Regions from separate parts of the Desulfobacula phenolica genome, predicted to be linked through region 2. Evidence: predicted binding sites of a transcription regulator. Region 2 holds the regulator's gene; each other region holds the start of a gene.

Region 1 (4,817 bases), on a different contig from region 2:
GGTTTTCAATCAGGCTGCGGACCGACGGATTTGAAATAGGCAGCGATTGCCTGCCATTCACTTTTCCGTCCTTAAACACGATGCTCATATAAAAAGCACCGTCAGTTCTGTTGACTAAAATACCGGGAATCTTCTTTAATCTTTTGTAGGCAATTCCGGAAAATCTCTCATAGCGCAACCGTCTTTCTCCCAAGTGAGCCTGAAACTTTGGGTGCTGAACAATGTGGGGAAAAGCTTTCTGGGGCAAGGTGGTTGAGCAGACCTCCACCATTTTTGCACCGACTATGGTTTGAATATAGGTGCTGAACTCAGGTTTGTTACGGGCATTATACACTTCGATCCAGCCGCATCTGGAACCCGGCCAGGGCAGTTCCTTTGAAATTCCCTTCATGGAGATAGCCGGAACATCACCGATAACGGCAGCCAGGGGCTTGGACTTTTTACCATTATAAATAAGGTTCTGATAAATTTCATCAGCAATAATAAAAAGGTTGAACTCTTCAGCAATGGCTACAATAGCTTTGAGTATGCTCTCCGGAAAAACCGTTCCTGTGGGATTGTCCGGGTTGATCAGAAGGATTCCTGCTACGGCAGGATTATACTTGACCCTGCGCCTGAGTTCATCAATATCCGGGAACCAGTTGTTGTTGGGGTCAAGAGGATAACACACCGGGGGGAGACCGGCGTGGGCAGCTTCAGATGAAGAGTGGGTAGTGTAGGTGGGTGACGGGGTGATCACCCGGGCTGTCCGGCGCAAAAAACCATAAACTTTGGTTATGGCATCTCCCAGGCCGTTGAAAAAGATAATGTCATCCGGGGTGATTCGGCAATGGCCGTTGCTGTTGTTCATGTCAACCAGAAATTGCCGGGTTTCAAGCAGGCCCTGGGATGGACAATAACCGTAGCATTCGTCCTCCATGACAAGTTTGGAAACAATCTGCTTCATCCATATCGGGACCTTTTCTCCTTTTGCCACTGGATCTCCGATATTTTCCAGATAGACCTCTACTCCCATCTCCTTGAGCTTGTCAGCCACCCGGATGATATTTCTGATCTCGTAGGTTAACTCTTGTGCGCCGATATGTACAATTCTTGTTCTCATTGGAGAAGATCCTTTGTTCAGGTGTTAAAATAAAAAAAGGGCTGCAACAGGCTGCAACCCTTTAAATAAAAAAAAGGCTGCAATTGCTTGCCCGCAGCCCTGGAAATTTTTATAAGGAAATCAAATCATTAAATCCCCTCCAGAACCGCAGGCCACTCGGCCACCGCCGCTGCCGCCGCCGCACAATACGCGATAAAGATGCTGGAGTTCAAATCGTTGATCATAGTTATCCTCTTATTTTTTAAAGTATGTACCATACCATACTCATCAAAGGATGTCATGGAAAATTTATGTTTAAAAAATATTAAACTAAACTTTATTTTTAAACTTTACAATCCAAACATCCTGAATTACATAACTGAGTAATTTCCACACTATAAAAGATTAAAAATGACTGAAAAATTAAAAATCCTGTTTCTTTGTACCGGCAATTCATGTCGAAGCCAAATGGCAGAAGGATGGGCAAGACATCTTAAAGCAAGCCTTATTGATGTTTGTTCGGCCGGGATTGAAACCCATGGGTTGAACCCACATGCCGTAACCGTAATGGCCGAAGCCGGGGTCGACATTTCTCACCACCGATCCAGGCATCTGGATGAATTCAAACATTCACACTTTGACTATGTGATCACGGTGTGTGGGCATGCCCATGAAACTTGCCCCTGGTTCCCCGGCGGCAGCCAAGTCATTCATACTGGGTTTGATGATCCTCCAAAAATGGCGAAGAAATATGAAGACCCCGAAAAAAAACTTGACTGCTATAGAAAAGTAAGGGATGAAATCAAGGCTTACATTCTTACGCTGCCTGACAGTTTGATAAATTCTTGTATGTGATCATTTTCAATTGACACTTTGTCTCATTGATTCCGATCCTTTTTTTAATATCAATTCAATTTTTGACGGGCTGATATTAACGACATTAACCCTGTCATTGGGCAGAATTAAATCTCCTTGGGTAATGTTGTAAATAAATGTCCCGGGGCTTAATGAAAGCAGATCGATAGACGGGATGACATTGTTTTCGTTCAACATGCTGACATCTTTCCTGAGACCGCGACAGGTAATTGATATATTATTATCAACCGGCCTCAAAACCATAAGTCCTGCAGGAATATTTTTAAAGGTCAAGGGCAAATTTATTTTTTTTTCAAAATTCTGTTGCCCGGCAAACACCAGCCACAAAATAAAAACCAGGGCAAAAACAGCAAGCTTAACCGGATACCGCCGGGTAAGCCATAATTTTATTTCATCGTTAATATCCGTATCCGGCTCCTTGGACCCAATAACCGCATTCTCCAGAAGTGTAAACAATTCTTCCTTATCTTTTACCTTTTTAATTTCCTTATCAACCGCAAATGAGACTTCCCCTCTTTCCTCTGAAATAACCATTACCCAGGCATCACATTGTTCTGCCAGGGCTAAAGCCGCCCTGTGTCTTGTTCCCCATTCCTGGGGCAGATCTTCGCGTTTAGACAAAGGCAGATAACACGATGTTTTTAAAATCCTCCCGTTGGAAATAAGACTTGCCCCGTCATGCAAGGGAGATTCCTTGTAAAAAATGGAATTCAATATTTCAGGCTGGGGATCACATTCCATGGCAATTCCCTTTGTGATCAAATCAAAGACCAGGTCCGTTCTTTCAAAAATAATGATGGCTCCGATCCTTTTTTTTGCTGCATCAAATGCCCATTCCGCAAACCCTGGCCCCCAGACATCCACGGTTGAACTTTTTTTAAATCCCATGGTTTTCAAAGGATTAAACCGCTCAAGCATCAGCCGGATTTCTTTTTGAAACAAAATAATCAAGAGAATGACAAAAACCTGCCATAATACCTGGAGAACCCAGGTGGTCAGAAAAAGCCCGAATGATTTAGCCAGAACAAAAATCCCGCTTAAAACGACAATCCCAATCAGGGCTTTAAACGCTTTGGTTCCCCAAAACCATACATAGAGCTGATACACAACGATAGAAATAAAAAAAATATCAAAAATATCCGGCAACCCAATGTTTGACAAGATGGACAGCAAATTCATGAGGCATTCTTCTCCAGTTTAATTTGCCGGATACTATGACATACTTCAATTTAATTTAAAAGTTTTTGATCACCTGATAATAGAATAAAAACTGCCATAGGATTTGTATCATTTCTTATCATCATATGATATTTTGTTGGGTGATGAGTGATGGTGATATTTAATTGATAAAAACAGGGTTATAAAATGATATACGGCTGGACCGGAAACATACTTCATATTGACCTGACAAAAAAAAGCATTGAAGTTGAGACACCCGTTCTTGAAACTTATAACCGCCATGTAGGCGGCAAAGGATTGGGCGGCAAATACCTGCGAGATTGCGCAACCCTGCCTTGGGATCATCCCGACACGGCAATCTGCATATTTTCAGGCCCCCTGACAGGAACCATCGCCCCCACATCAGGACGGGGGCATATCATTTCAAAATCACCGCTCACAGGACTTGTGGGAGATTCATCCGTTGGCGGAAAACTGGCTACCCGGCTCAAGCAGGCGGGCTGGGACGGCATTGTCATCAAAGGAACAAGCCAGGCCCCGGTTGGAATTGAAATTAAAAATTGCAGCATTGAATTTAAAGATGCTACAGGATTATGGGGCGTTGATACCTCCATCCTTCACAACAGGATCATGCCGAAAAAGGCTTCACTTGCCTGCATAGGACCTGCGGCTGAAAATGGTGTGCAATATGCCTCCATAATGGTGGATCGCCATTTTGCCGCAGGCAGGAGCGGACTTGGACTTTGTTTTGCACAAAAAAAAATCAAATACATCCTTGTGAACGGCACAGGCCATTGCAAGGTAAAAGATACTAAACAATTAAAACAGGCAAGGGAAGACATCCTGAGGCTCACAGCCGCCTCCCCTGCCCTTATGGGTCAGTTCGGTTTCACCTGCCTGGGTACGGGGGCCGTATATGATCTTATGGACAACCGCAGGATGATGCCGACGGATAATTTTTGCCGCACCCGTTTTGAGCCTGCGTCCCAGCTTAATGCAGCCATGTACGCAAAAACCTATGCCCCCCAAAAAACAGGGTGCCTGGGCTGCCATATTCTTTGTAAAAAAACAGGTACAAAAATCGTAACAAAGCCAGGCACAAAAAACGGGCAACAGCTCAGCATGCCGGAGTTTGAAACCATGTCCCATTTTACGGCACTGATCGGCTGCCGGGATATCGATCTTGTCGTAAATGCAAACAAACGTTGCAATGACTATGGAATGGATACCATATCAACGGCGTCAACCCTGGCCTGCAGGCGTGAAATAACCGGCCTTGATTATACGCCGGCAACCCTGTTGTCTCTTTTGGATGATATTGCCTTTGGCAGAGGAGAAGGAAAATACCTGGCCATGGGTGCAAAAAAATATGCAAAACATATGGGATCACCCCAAACCGCCATGACTGTCAAGGGAATGGAACTTCCGGCCTATGATCCCAGGGGTGCTTACGGCATGGCATTGGGATATGCCCTGTCCACCAGGGGCGGATGCCATTTGAGGGCCTATCCCATCAGTCATGAAATTTTCAGAAAACCCGTGGCCACGGATCGCTTCAGCTTCAGCGGCAAAGCCAGGATCATAAAAATTGCCGAAGACCTTAATGCCGTGGTGGACTCGCTTACCGCCTGCAAATTCACTTTTTTTGCAGCTGGACTGGAAGAATACGCAACTGCCTATG
Region 2 (4,817 bases):
CACAGAGGCTTCAAGAAATATGATTCGGGGTGTCATACTCAAATGATCCTCAATTGAGGCAATGCCTTGTGCATAATTTGATATGAAATTCTTACTTCTCATATCCATCACAAACGCCAGTCCCTTGATTTCCGGACTCTCCTTTAACGGCAGGTCCAGAAATTTAGACAAAAGTTCTATGGGCATATTGTCGACACAATAGAACGAAGCATCTTCAAATGCTTGAATAGCCGTTGTTTTTCCTGAGCCGGAAAGGCCGGTTATGATATAAAACTTTTGCATTTTACTTGCTTGTGACCTTTAGGTTACTTGTGATCTTTAGGTTACTTGTGACCTTTAAATCATATGTGACCCGAAGGTTAAAAGTCTTCATCCTGCTCCATAATGATATTGTAAATTTCATCAATGGATTTTGAGCTTAACAGTCTTTTTTTTAAATGATCCATTTTTAAAAGTTTTGAAATCTGGGCCAATACTTTAAGGTGCCCTCCGGTAGAGTTTTGTGTTGTCAGTAACAGGAAAAAAATATGGACGGGTTTATTGTCAAGGGATTCATATTCAATCCCTTTTTGACTGAGTCCGAAACCGACAATAATTGATCCGACCGAATCAAGTTTTCCATGCGGAATTGCAATACCTCCACCAATACCTGTGCTGCCTAACTGCTCTCTTTCCATGAGAACAGTGGCAATGTCTTTGGCTGATGCATCTGTTGCCTGTGAAACTGCAGAGGCAAGTTCATCAATAGCCCCTTTTTTGTCACTGGAGTTAAGGTTTGCAATAATAGAATTTTTATTAAGAAGCTGGCTGATTCTCATTTAATGAATTATCCTATGGGCTGGATTAACCCCAGCTTACCGTTATTGTGTTTGTATAGAACATTGAGCTGCTCTGTCCTGGCATTGTTGAAAACAAAAAAAGATTGCTTGCCGGAATCTAATTCAATCACCGCATCTTCAATATCCATGGGTTTAGTATCAACTGTTTCAATAATTATCGTATCTACCATCTGGTCTGTCATAGGGTTGTCCAATGATTCTGTTGATAAATTTAATTGGGCAGATTCATTTTTAATGCTCTGCTTATTTCTTGACAGATGCTGTTTGACTTTTTCTTTGTGTTTTTTAATTTGGGGTTTTATTTTATCCATCAGCGCGTCAATAGAGGAATACATGCTTTCGGAATCTTCTTTGGCATGAATTTTTAATTTGTCGCAAGTAAGTGTGATTTCAGCTATATGTCTGATTTTTTCAACAGACAACACAACATATGCTTCAGCCGGGCTGTCCAGCATTTTATCAAATTTATCAAGTTTTTTTTGAACATAAGATTTTAAAGCAACAGATGTGTCAATTTTTTTAAAGGTAACGGTTGTTTGCATAAAAAAACCTCCTTAAAGCTGTTTGCGTTTATTAGAAGGAAGTATGTTCAGTACTTTCCTGTATTTAGCGACCGTTCTTCTGGCAATCTGGATATTTGAGCTTTGAAGAATGTTGGCTATTTTTTCATCACTTAAAGTACTTTCCGGGTTTTCGTTTTCTATCAGCAGTCTTATCCTTTCTTTTACACTTGCAGATGCCATGGATTCTCCGCCGGTTCTTTCGATTGAAGAGTTAAAAAAGTATTTTAACTCAAAAAGTCCCTGGGGGGTATAGGCATATTTGTTGGTTGTCACCCGACTGATTGTTGATTCATGCATCTCAATATCTTCTGCTATGTCCTTTAGAATCAGTGGTTTTAAATATGCAATCCCTTTTTCAAAAAATTCATTTTGAAATTTTAGAATGCTTTCCATGACAAGGTATATTGTTTTTTGACGCTGGTGTATGCTTTTTATCAGCCAGGATGCAGACTGCATTTTTTCATTGAGGTAATTTTTTGCATCTTTTGATATTTTATGACCGTTGGCAATGGCATTTTTATAAAACCGGTTAATTTTAAGTTTGGGAAGACCGTCATCATTCATCACAATTTTAAAATTATCACCATGCTTATAAACATAGATATCAGGCGTGATATAGGCAGGTTCATCAGTGGAAAATTTTCGACCGGGTTTAGGTTCAAGGTATTGAATGATTTTTACGGCTGCTCTGACATCATCCAGGGATATTTTTAATGCTTTGGCAATTTTTTTGCTGTTTCTGTTTTCAAGATTTTTCAAGTGATTGTTTATGATTTCAGTGATAATGGGATTATCAATGCCCAGTTGATGAACTTGAATCAGCAAGGTCTCACGAAGATTTCTGGCACAAATACCGGGCGGATCAAATGTCTGAAGCACTGACAGCAGATCTTCAACAACTTCTATTTCAACACCGGAAATTTCGGCAATTTCTTCAATATCACTGCAAAGATAGCCATCCCTGTTCAGATTCCCAATAATCATATGACCGATTTTTTCTTTTTCTTCACTGAGTCCATGGAGCATTAACTGCCACTGAAGATGGGCTTGCAGGGTCTTTTTTTCAGAAGTAAACGCTTCATAATTCGGCGCTTCGGTATTTTCCGATTCCGTATAGACTCTTCCTGTGGAATTATATTCATTAATATAATTTTCCCAGTCTGTGTCAGACCTTACCTTTTCTTCAATGGTGACTTCTTTTAAGGGGGTTTCTTTTTCAGGGGAAGCGGTTTCATTTTCCAGGGCTGTAATATTATTGTCGGATGGCTCTTCTGTCCCGGCCTCTTCAAGAGCAGGATTTTGTTCCATTTCCTGTTGAATCATCTCGGCAAGCTCAAGGCGCGACAGCTGGAGCAACTTGATAGCCTGCTGAAGTTGAGGCGTCATGACCAGTTGCTGAGTCAAGATTAAACTTTGTTGTAATCCAAGTTCCATAATTATAGTTTAAAATTTTCTCCCAAATAGATTTTTTTAGCTAATTTGCTTGAAATGATTTTATCAGGATTTCCCGATTCAATAACTTTACCCTGGTTCATAATATAGGCATTATCACAAACCCCTAAGGTCTCTCTTACATTATGATCTGATATTAAAACGCCTATTCCTTTTTTAGTCAAATGATAAATTATTTGCTGGATATCAATAACCGCCAAAGGATCAATCCCTGCAAAGGGTTCGTCCAGAAGAATAAACAAAGGGTCTGTGGCAAGGACTCTTGAAATTTCAAGCCGCCGTCTCTCTCCTCCGGAAAGTGAGCCGGCTTTTTGCCCGGCAAGATTGATAATGCCAAGCTCTTTCATCAGGCCCATGGTTTTTTGTTCAATATCAATGCCGTTTTGAGGCAACACTTCAAGTATGGCTGTAATATTTTGTTTTACCGTCAATTTTTTAAAAATGCTTGATTCCTGAGGAAGATATCCTATTCCTTTTCTTGCTCTTATATACATTGGATATTGCGTAATATCATCATCATCAATCAGAACTTCACCCTGGTCGGGTTTGATCAATCCAACCGATATATAAAATGTAGTTGTTTTGCCAGCCCCGTTTGGTCCTAAAAGTCCGGTTACTTCTCCTTGCTTCACTGTAAGGCTGACATGATCCACAACTTTTTTGCCGTCATAGATTTTTACAAGATTTTTTAATGCAAGTTGTGTCATTATTGTTTTTCAGTGATATTATCTTCAGGATTAAAAAGCGCTTCAACTCTTTTTGTACCGTCACTTTCCACGAGTACTTTATCTTGATTTCTGAAAAGGGTAATCTTTGTTCCGGTTACAAAACTTGAGCCTGTTATTAATTTGGGAGCTTTGCCCGTGAGAACCAATATTCCGTCTTGGGTTGTATAGACAGCTTTGTCGGCAAATGCCTTTCGTTCGCCGGCAATGTATTTGACATTGCCGGTGGAAACAATTTTTTTGATATTGTTTTGAGCATCCTTGTTTTTATTGTCATCCATAAAGTAAATTTGAATGGAATCAGCAAAAACAATGGAATCCGCTTTTGTGACTTTGACATTACCGATAAATTCAATCATTGAGGTATTTTTTTGTGCAATCATTTTATCGGATTCAACGTGAAGAGGAGCTTCTTTGAAAGTCTTTTGCGTTTGGGAGTGGGCAATTTTTATCTGCCACAGCCCTATAAAACAAAAAATAAAAAAAAGCACAAAAAAAAGGCGGGTTGATTTATTAAAGAACAAATTTTTCACTGAAATTTCCTTTAACATGCCCATTTAAAATTATCATACTATCATTGAGTTCCGTTTTCATTGAATCTGCTTCAATAAAGGACTTTTCCTTTTCAAGCCTCACATGAGTATTGGAATAGATTATATGTTCTTTTTTGTTATAATGCAACTTATCAGTTCTCAGGACAGAAGTTTCATGGGTTACAACCACATTATCGGAAAATGTCATATCATGCGTCTTTGTCTGGAGTACGCCTTCTTGAGATGTCAGGTGAACCTTTTTATTGTCTTTTGTAAAAAAAAAGACTGATACATCGATTAGAACAGCCTTATTTTCATCTTTCAAGAGTGTTGCAGAGCCGGCTTTCAACTCCCACTCCTTTATCCCGTTTTTTTTTGAAATTTGCTTTAAAACGTTTAATTTTAAGGCGGCTTTGGAGTCTATTTTAATATCGTGAAGTTGCGGTGGGGTAGAAAGCAGCTTGTCAAAATAAAAAAATCCACTGATGATGAGAATCATCAAAATCAAAATGCCAATCAAAGGGTAGGTCAGTTTGTGTTTTGAAGCGTATGTCATAACAGGTATTGATTAAGAATGATGTCCCATAATCCCTTTGCTTTCAAAATGTTGTCACAAATTTCCCTGACAGCTCCCTGACCTCCTTTTTGGATTGTTATAATGTCTGAATGGATTTTAACCTCTTCTGGTGCTTCTGGAACACAAAA
Region 3 (4,817 bases), 100 kb from region 2:
TTTTTATAGTAAAGTACGTTGCTCTTGTCGGGAGTCAACTCTGATGCCCAGGCTTGAAGGATTAGGAGAGAAAAAGTAAGCGTGAAAATAATCACAAGTGTCCAAAATCCTCCTTTTATTTTTTGATTCATTGTTCTACTCCTCTTTTTTTAAAAAGGTTAACGATTTTGTTAATGTTAATAGTTGTGGTCAGATGGGTAAGGTAATCCAGAATAGGGTTGAATAGGGTGGGCATTTTAAATGTTTTGCCCACCCTTTTGGTTATGTTCCGTTTTGAAAATCAGGACAGATTTCTGGTTTTCCTTCTGGCAAAGCCGGCCAGGCAAAGTAGCCCGGAGCCAAACAGAAAAATTGTTGTCGGTTCAGGAATTATACCAATATGAGCAGGGTCGTTGCTGGCAAAAACCCAGGGAGATGTGCGTGTCTCGGCCAGCCAGTCAGGATTTCCTTCAAATTCACCACTGAGGTATACGTCTGTTAAAAGCCCTGCTATGATATTGTCAATTTCGTTTTCGTTCGGGTCGTTCATATCGCCTGTTAAAAGTTCGCCAAAAAGATTTCGATAAACATTTAGAGCAGCCCAGTTTTCACCTGTGAAGTTATTGACGGTAGTGCCCAATTGTGCGGTGTGTGAGTAATTATACCCGTCATCATCAGAGATATCATCTGTACCGGAATTATTGTATCCCAAAGTCATCCACAAGCTGCCATCGGTTGCTTTGGCTACGTCATTAACGATTGAGCCGTTTGATTCAAAGAGTGTTGCGCCTGTATCGTAATAAAGCGCCATGGACTCATCACCGGTAAGTCCCGTGGTGAATGAACCACCCCCCAAGGGGTTGAATGTGGAAACCGTGGGCGCACCCAAAACGATATGGGTCAGGCTGTTATTTGCATCATATGGATCTTTGTTAGGTGCATATATCGCTTCAATCCTCTGTGCAAAAAGACCGGTGAGTTGTTCTGTCCCACTTTTAAACCAGGTGCTTGTACCACCTACAGTGATTTCCTGCACGTCGATAATACCGACAAAGTGATCACCGATTTGTAAGGTCGGTGGGGTTGCGGTATCAAAGTTAAGTTCATTACCAGCCGAATCAAATACCGTTTCAAAATTTTTAAAAAAAAGGGTGTTATCGCCTTCTTGTAACAAATATGCACTGCCAGAGTTCGCCATTATGCCGATACCAGCCATGATGCATAAAAATGTTAATAGAATTTTTATTTTTTTCATTTGATCGTCTCCATTAAAAATTGTTAATCAAGTTAATTGCCGGTATCCTTGGGATACCTTTCGTCATTCATTTACAACCTTTTTCCTTAATGCCTTTGTGTTTTCTGTGTGGTAATCACCTCCTTTCTTTAAAAAATTTAATTTCGTAAATTTGTCGTTTGTAAATTTATGGTTCCGATAATCAAAAAGATAAAATGTGCAATGATAATGCCATGATAGATATTTGTCAGAAAGTTATTAGTTTGAAACTAATTATAGAAGATATTCTTTAAATAAAGACCTTAATTCCGATATTTATTTCAAAATTCAATTATGACGCGTGAAGATCAAATGGTATTTTTCAGGAAGGTTATACATTGTGAAAAATAGTTCACAATCATTGTGAACTATTTTTCACAATGTATAACCTTTTTTGTCTTTTGCCTTTTCTTACAGGGATAAGGTATGTAACGATTACATTTTTTTCGGCCGCTTTTTTGAAGTGTGGAAAGCTTGTTCAAAAGGTATGGACGGATTCCGGGTGAAATCCAAACCTGACGCGTTTGCCAATATCCAGTCCATGATCTCGAAGATAGCTTCGCGGCCAAATGGCTTCAAACTCAAAATTTTTTGTTTGCAGATAAATATTTAAAAAAATCCCATGGCTGGTTATTCTCTTTATTTTCCCTTCAAAGCAATTTTTAAAATTATTTGAATCAAATGTGTTTAAAGAAATATCTTCAGGTCGAATGCCCATATATTGATCCGTGTTACCGGGTTTGTGGGCAGGTGTTATTTTAATGTCGTTGGCTTTTAGAACCATTTCGCCGTTTAGTTTGCAGATGGGATTGATATTTTTCATTCCGACAAAAGAAGCTGTAAATTTTGAATTGGGTCTTTCAAATATGGTTACGATTTCGCCTTGCTGCATGATTCTGCCGTTTTTTATGATTGCGCCCCTGTTGGCAAGATACAATACATCTGAAAAATTATGAGATACCATTATGATGGTAATTTCCAGATCAGCGTGGATTTTTTTTAACAGTTGTTTGGCTTCTTCGTGAAATACCGGGTCCAATGCAGATAAGGGTTCATCTAAAAGCAGTACCCTGGGATTTAAAATAAGGGATCGAGCAAGGGCAACTCGCTGTTTTTCACCGCCGCTCAAATTCTGCGGACGACGCTTGGTTATTTTTTCCAGTCCCAGTGTGGAAACAAGGGCATCAAACCTTTTTTGGGCGGTCTGCCTGGGGATTTTGTGATAGGACACACCATAAAATATATTTTGTGTCACATCCAGGTGGGGAAACAATGCAAAATCCTGGTAGACAATGGCAAGGTTTCGTTTTTCAACAGCCATGGTTGTGCTGTCATGGTTTTCAAGCAATAGATTCCCGCTTGAAAACGGGATAAGCCCAATCAGTCCCTCAAGCAGCAACGACTTTCCAGAGCCTGTGGGACCGATCAATGCAAAAAAGTCATTCTTTTTTATATGAAGGTTTATTTCCTCCAATGTGAAGTCAGGCAAGGTCAGGCTGATGTTTTTTAGACGGATCATTTTTTTATGTATACTATTATTATTTTTTTAGTAATGTTTATGATTGATTAATTGATCGTGACAGCATTCGCAAAACAACAAATAAAATAAATGAAATGATAATCAGCCAGACAGCAATGGGTTGTGAGTATTTCAGTCCGTAAGCCGTAAATCTTTCATAGATCATAACAGGTGCGGTCATCGGATGATAGGCCACGATGACAACCGCTCCGAATTCACTGATTGCCCTGGCCGTACACATGATGATGCCCAGTATCATGTGCCGCCAGGTCAGCGGAAATGTGATGCGCATAAAGGTTGAGAATGCTCCCGCACCAAGTGTGCGGGAGGCGTTTTCAAGTCGGACCGGGACGCTGTCAAAACCTGCTTTTACAGTGTTTACATAAAATGGAAGACCCACAAAGAGCAACACACAGACAATACCGGTCCGGGTGCCCATGATTTGGATTCCAAATTCAGACAGGAACCTGCCAATGGGATGGTTTCTTCCGGCAAGGCTGAGAATGGCAATACCCACAACAGGATGGGGGATCATGATCGGTAAATCAATGATCCCCTCTATTATTTTTTTCCCCATGATGCTCTTTCTGGCCAGAAGATACGCAAGAGGGGTTCCCATTGCAAAAGAAAGAATGCCTGCACAAAGAGACAGGCTTATGGATCTTGCGATGGCAGCCACTACATCCTTGTCTGATATTGTCTCTATGAGCATTTCAAAAGTGGGTTCAAATGTCATTTTAATCAGAGGCAATGTCAGAAGAAGAATCAACGGCAGGCTTAAAAACATGAACAGCCAGTTTAAGGGTTCGATCCGTTTCATTGATCTAATTTTTTACTTCAACCAGGGATTTGATTTCAGACGGAAGTTTGGCCGCCATCTCCTGGGTCGGCACACGGCAGGGAATAAAAGGAGGCTGTCCCATCTCTTTTAAAGTCTTTAAACCATGCTCGGAAGAAAGAAGAAAGCTTAAGAAGGCTTTTGCCGCCTCAGGATTGGGAGCGTCTTTAATAAGGGTAATCCCGTATGTGCAGGATTTTCCTTTTTTTGTAATCCATGTGTTGGGTTTTTTACCCGTGACTTTTACCTGGGCCTGTTTGTAAAAGTCGTCATATTTGTAATTGCCAAGGTTGATGTGATCATTAAGCGTTACAAATTTTAATTCATGCTGAATAGCCACTGACATGTATTCCCAGGCATAATCCATGTTCCCGGTTTTAAGCAGATTGACCAGTTCAACGGATTTGGGCCGGATGTTTTTCTGGGGACGGTTGTCAATGAGTTTTTGATAAAGTCCGTCGATATTGTAAAATTTTTCAGCCAGCTGCAACACCATAATACTGCGGTATCCGCAGGGATCAATGTTTTGGTCGGAATGGCCCCAGACCACATCTTTTTTTTGTAAAATTTCATACCAGTTTTTATCATTGATCTGATCTGAATACCTGCTTTGGTCTGTGTAACACAGAACCAGCTGGTTTGTGGCAAACCGCACATTCCAGTCGGCAAATTTCGGGATCAGGTTATTATCAATAACCTTGTAATCTGCAGATGCCATGATGTCGGCGGTTTTGCCGACTTCTGAAATAAGGCGTGCCATTTTTGTGCTGCCGCCGGCTTCACGCTGTACGTCAACTCCGGGATATTTGGCTTCAAATGCTTTTTCAATCTTTGCAAACGGTACGGTTAAACTTCCCGCATGGAAAATGGTCAGCTTGCCGGTTGGTGCAGCTTGTGCGGAAAACGGATACAGGATTAAGGCGCATAAAACAGGCCAGATAAAGACAGATGTCAGGTTGAACATTTGATTTTTCATTATATTTTCTCCTATTAATTATTATAAACCACCGTTATCTATAGTTTTCAGTTTAAGCTAAGTCAAGAAATAAATAGAATTTAAACTAAAATTAACCATAAATAACCGTTACATCAAAAAGAAGAGTGTGGGTGAGGTAATCCGTGTTTATTCAAAACAAGGCTTGTAATCTTTATTGATTATTCTTAATATTAAAGTAACTTAATTTTCAGAGTCGGTAAAATTTGGATGG
Region 4 (4,817 bases), on a different contig from region 2:
CTGAAAAGTTCCAGTATTTTTTCAGAATCATTATCCGTCAGATACCGGTAAGGCCAGTAAGAAAGCGATTTGGTCCCGATCCGGATTGTTCTGAGATTGGAAGGCCCTGATTCAAGCAAAGCATTAATATAAACCTCCAGCCTGCCTGCACTCATAGTCATGGGGTCACCTCCGGTGAAAAGGACATCCGTGATTTCAGGATGATGTTTCAGGTATTCAATAAAAATGTCCGACTGTTTCAATGCTATTTTATGCCCACTCATTCCGGTAAACTGTGGCCACCTGAAACAAAAGGTACAATAAGCATGACATGTCTGACCCTGGGCCGGAAACACAAGCATGGTTTCCTTGTATTTGTGCTGGATTCCACTGACTTTATTTCCGGCAAGCACCGGTACGTTAAAATCAAGCTGACCTGCCGGGTGGGGATTAAGTCCCTGCCGGATTTCATCGACTGTCCTATCAATTGTACCCGTGTCTGCACCGGATTCTAACAATCCTGAGACAAGTTCGAAATGTTCCGGCTCCAGCAGCCTTTTTTGAGGAAAATTAATGGCAAACAATGGGTCCTTGTCATAGTTATCCCAATCAATGAGTTCATCAACCACATAATTATTCGTTTTAAAGGGCAAAACCCTGCCAACGACATTCATATCAAATGAAGCCGTTTCAGGCAAAGATTTCAATTTTGAAATCTTTTGATAATTCTTGAGTGTATAGGGCCTATATTGCATAAAAGAAAATCTCCCTATTATTTAGATTGTATCCAAAGTAATTTAAACTATTATGCCAACAAATTAATTTGGAGTCAATGCTTTTCAAAAAACATCTTATCTTTAATTAAAAGCATTATAAGCTGATATAAAAATTTTAACGGCAAATTATCATTCCTACACAAATCATTCTTTAACACACACATTCACGATTCAATTCTTAAATGGCAAAAAAATTTAACTTTTCCAATTGCATTGCGAATTGAAAATCAACACAATTTATCTTGACTATATTGTTTTTAACATCTTATTATAAAAGTTTCATTTTTAATCAATCATATGAAGGAGTACAGTCATTATGCTGCAGGAAAAAAAAATAGGATTTATCGGAAGCGGGAATATGGGCGAAGCATTAATCAGCGGCTTAGTTCTTTCCAAGGCAGCAAAACCTGAAAATATTATATGTTCAGACGTTGCAGAAGACCGTTTAAAAGAACTCCAAACAAAATACAAGGTCGTAACAACCACGGACAATATTGAAGTGGTAAAAAAGTCTGAAATCATCGTCTATGCCACAAAACCTCAGATTTTAGGATTGGTCTTAAAAGAGACCGCATCCGCTCTTGACACATCAAAACTGATCATTTCCATTGCCGCCGGTGTTCCATTGGCCGCCATTGCATCAGGGCTTAAAAAGGAACTTCGGCTGATCCGGGTCATGCCCAATATCTGCGCCTTTGTCAAAGAGAGCGCCACTGCAATTGCCGCCGGTGAATACGCCACAAAAGAAGACATAGCACTTGCACGGGCTATTTTTGATTCTGTCGGAAAAACCGTCTTTATCCAGGAAAACATCCTCATGGATGCTTTTACAGGATTAAGCGGCAGCGGCCCTGCCTATATTTTTACAATTGTTGATGCCATGGCAGACGCTGGTGTCAAAATGGGATTATCAAGAAAAGATTCCCTGTTCTTATCAACTCAGACAGTGCTTGGGGCTGCAAAGCTCCTGCTTGAATCCAAAGAACACCCGGGGCAACTCAAAGACAGGGTTTTATCTCCCGGCGGCACAGCCGTTGTGGGCATACACACCCTGGAGCAGGGAGGGCTTAGAACCACCATGATCAATGCTGTGGAAGCTGCTGCAAAAAGGTCAAAAGAGCTGGGAGATATGATGGTAAAAGAATTTATAAAAAACAATAAAAAAGACTGCTGAAAATCATTCGGGACAAAAACACATCTTATATGGTGTTTTTGTCCCGAACTTTTTTTGCAATTAAAAACTCCAAGACAAGTATTATAATAACTGCCTAAACGTCAAGCTCCTTTTTGAGCCAATCCCTTACATTTCCATCAACCGCATATACCCCCTTATACTTGCCGATTCCATTCATAAATTCTTTTTCAAGATTTTGGGGCAGCTTGAAAGTTCCCAGTTCTTCGGAATCAAACCCCCGCCGTCTGACCAAGGTTAAAATCGGTATTTTTTTCCATGTATTAATGACGAAATAGACGGTTTCATTACTATTGTCCCGTGAATTATAATAGGCCTGTGATCTTAACGGCCCCCACTCAAGATGAAGCGCAATGGCCTCTTCCGGTGTCATGTCCCAGTCTACGGAATTGATCAGATCATAATTTTTTTTTATATCATTAAGACTCATCGTCGCCTCCAATTAGTGTTTTAGTTAATCCACTGTTTCAGGACTACTTTTATAAAATCACTTTTATAAAACCAATTCGACATACTACAACAACATAATATAGTTAATAGCAAATTTCGTGCCTGCACACGACAGAATCATAAGACGGCTTTAAACACAGGAATTATAACCATTGGCAAGAATAGAAAATCAAAGATATAAAATAATTGGCACAAAAAATGAGACACACCTGGCGATACAAAAACGTATCACCAAGTGTGTTGGTTACAGCTTAGCAGTTTACCAGTTTTCACACAGCAACTCAAAAAAGCCTGCCGGTTTTACACAGGCAGGGCATTTTCTGGGTGCTGCTTTTCCAGTGTGAATATATCCACAGCTCAGGCAACGCCAGACTCTTTCGTCGTCTTTTTTAATCACCCTGTCCGTTGCAATATTCCCGGCCAGTTCAAGGTAGAGCTTTTCATGATGCTTTTCAGCAACAATAATATTAACAAACGTATCTTTTGCCCTTTCAAAGCCTTCATCTTCAGCAATTTTAGCAAATTTGGCATACATATCCTCACTGACATACTTTTCCAATGCTGCCGCTGAAAGAAGATTGGCATATGTATCCTTGATAACACCGGTGGGAAAGGTCCATTTGATCTCAAGCTCACCCCCGTTAAAAAATTTAAAAAACCGCAGGGCATGTTCAAATTCCTGATTCGCTGTTTCATCAAATATCTTTGCTATCTGGATATACCCTTCATCCCGGGCTTTGTTTGCAAAAAAATCATACCTTGTTCTTGCCTGGGTCTCTGCTGCAAAAGAGGTATGAAGATTAATTGCTGTCTGACTTTCCCTGAATTTAACCATGGGCACCTTCTTTTTTATTCTTCAATAATAATGGCATCTGCACCGCATTCATCTGCTGCACGGCGAACGATCTCTTCAAGATGTTTTGGAATATCATCTATTTTAATCGTAGATTTTAATTGATCTTCATCATATTCAAAAACTTCAGGACAAAGATTGTTGCAGTTTCTGTCACCCATGCACTGTTTTGTAATGGTTACTTTCATCTTAAATTTTCCTCCTTTTAAAAAATTAATTTAACTTAACCTTAACTTAACAACCCACACCTTACTTGCGCACCCAGGCGTGGTATTTTGCGACCCATGCAAGTAATTTTTTAGGTGCATGGGTTTTCTTCCATAAACCTGCTGCATACTTGTTGGCTTCTGCCATGGTAGGATAAATATGGATGGTCCCAAGAATTTTATTCAATCCTATTCCATGCTTCATTGCCAATACAAACTCGGAAATCACGTCTGCTGCATGATGCCCCACAATGGTGACCCCCAATATTCTGTCCTTTCCCGGCACGGTCAAAACCTTTACAAACCCATGGTCTTCAGAATCTGCAATGGCCCGGTCAAGATCACCAAGGCCGTATTTGGCCATTTCATAATCAATGCCGGCAAGGTTTGCATCTGTCTCATTTATTCCCACCCTTGCCACTTCAGGATCAGTGAAAGTAGCCCAGGGGATGATACTGTAATCCACTCTGAATTTTTTAAATCCGCCAAACAGGGCGTTCACAGAAGCATACCATGATTCATGAGCTGCTGTGTGGGTAAACTGATACCGACCATGAACATCTCCACAGCAATAAATATTGGGAAAATTGGTCTGCAAAAATTCATTGGTTTTAATTGATTGATTGCCTTTCAACTCAATCCCCAGCTCTTCAAGGCCAACCCCCTTAACATCAGGAACCCTTCCAAGAGCGATCAATATTTCGTCAAATGGTATTTTTATCTCTTTTCCATCATGGTCACAGACAAGTTTTTTCTCCTCCCCCAAAACATCAATAGCTCTGGCTGAATGATTCAAAAAAAGTGTTATACCCTCTGCCTGAAACCGGTCCAAAATAATCTGAGCCGCGTCCGGGTCTTCCTTTTTCATTATCCGGCCGCTTCTCTGTACAAGTGTCACATTTGATCCCAGTCTTGAAAAACCCTGGGCCAGCTCACACCCAATAGGTCCGGCACCCAGCACCAGCAGTTTTTTCGGCAGGGTCCTGATATCCCAGATTGTATCCGAAGTCAGATAGTTTATCTTTTCCAGGCCCGGCAGGTCCGGCACCATAGGGTTTGCACCGGTTGCGACAATAATATTTTTCGTGGTGAATATTTTATCATTCACACAAACTTCAAACGGGGATATGATTTTTGCTTTACCATGAATACAATCCACACCCAGCCCGGTATACCGCTCAACCGAATCATGAGGTTCCACTTTTTTAATAACAGATTGAACCCGCTCCATGACCCTTGCAAAATCAAACTCTACCGAGGCCTTGTCAAACCCGTACTCTTCTGCTCTTTTGACACGGGAAAGAAGTTTTGCACCGGCAAGCAAAGCCTTGCTGGGGACACACCCGGTATTGAGACAATCT

What was found. The regulator sigma-54, encoded in region 2, starts transcription at its own class of promoters, with help from an activator protein. The targets are predictions, from matches to a motif close to TNTGGCACANTTTCTGCTNT.
Region 1: the regulator sigma-54 is predicted to act here: its motif matches at 3,216-3,235, upstream of BLT94_RS08510 (diadenylate cyclase).
Region 3: the regulator sigma-54 is predicted to act here: its motif matches at 1,419-1,438, upstream of BLT94_RS06480 (PEP-CTERM sorting domain-containing protein).
Region 4: the regulator sigma-54 is predicted to act here: its motif matches at 2,484-2,503, upstream of BLT94_RS17295 (DVU0772 family protein).

Annotation. Positions count from the first base shown of each region.
Region 1 is NZ_FNLL01000004.1:302,034-306,850, forward strand. Features, by position in the region: gene BLT94_RS08500 (pyridoxal phosphate-dependent aminotransferase) at 1-1,102, opposite strand, end outside; gene BLT94_RS08505 (arsenate reductase ArsC) at 1,493-1,936, shown strand; gene BLT94_RS08510 (diadenylate cyclase) at 1,943-3,136, opposite strand; gene BLT94_RS08515 (aldehyde ferredoxin oxidoreductase family protein) at 3,323-4,817, shown strand, end outside.
Region 2 is NZ_FNLL01000003.1:446,027-450,843, forward strand. Features, by position in the region: gene rapZ (RNase adapter RapZ) at 1-282, opposite strand, end outside; gene BLT94_RS06970 (PTS sugar transporter subunit IIA) at 360-818, opposite strand; gene hpf (ribosome hibernation-promoting factor, HPF/YfiA family) at 827-1,381, opposite strand; gene rpoN (RNA polymerase factor sigma-54) at 1,394-2,836, opposite strand; gene lptB (LPS export ABC transporter ATP-binding protein) at 2,839-3,561, opposite strand; gene BLT94_RS06990 (LptA/OstA family protein) at 3,561-4,112, opposite strand; gene lptC (LPS export ABC transporter periplasmic protein LptC) at 4,093-4,668, opposite strand; gene BLT94_RS07000 (KdsC family phosphatase) at 4,665-4,817, opposite strand, start outside.
Region 3 is NZ_FNLL01000003.1:344,145-348,961, forward strand. Features, by position in the region: gene BLT94_RS06475 (hypothetical protein) at 1-131, opposite strand, end outside; gene BLT94_RS06480 (PEP-CTERM sorting domain-containing protein) at 281-1,234, opposite strand; gene BLT94_RS06485 (ABC transporter ATP-binding protein) at 1,731-2,771, opposite strand; gene BLT94_RS06490 (ABC transporter permease) at 2,809-3,591, opposite strand; gene wtpA (tungstate ABC transporter substrate-binding protein WtpA) at 3,596-4,585, opposite strand.
Region 4 is NZ_FNLL01000011.1:141,463-146,279, forward strand. Features, by position in the region: gene BLT94_RS17285 (KamA family radical SAM protein) at 1-734, opposite strand, end outside; gene proC (pyrroline-5-carboxylate reductase) at 1,072-1,929, shown strand; gene BLT94_RS17295 (DVU0772 family protein) at 2,024-2,377, opposite strand; gene rbr (rubrerythrin) at 2,657-3,232, opposite strand; gene BLT94_RS17305 (ferredoxin) at 3,247-3,438, opposite strand; gene BLT94_RS17310 (FAD-dependent oxidoreductase) at 3,500-4,817, opposite strand, start outside.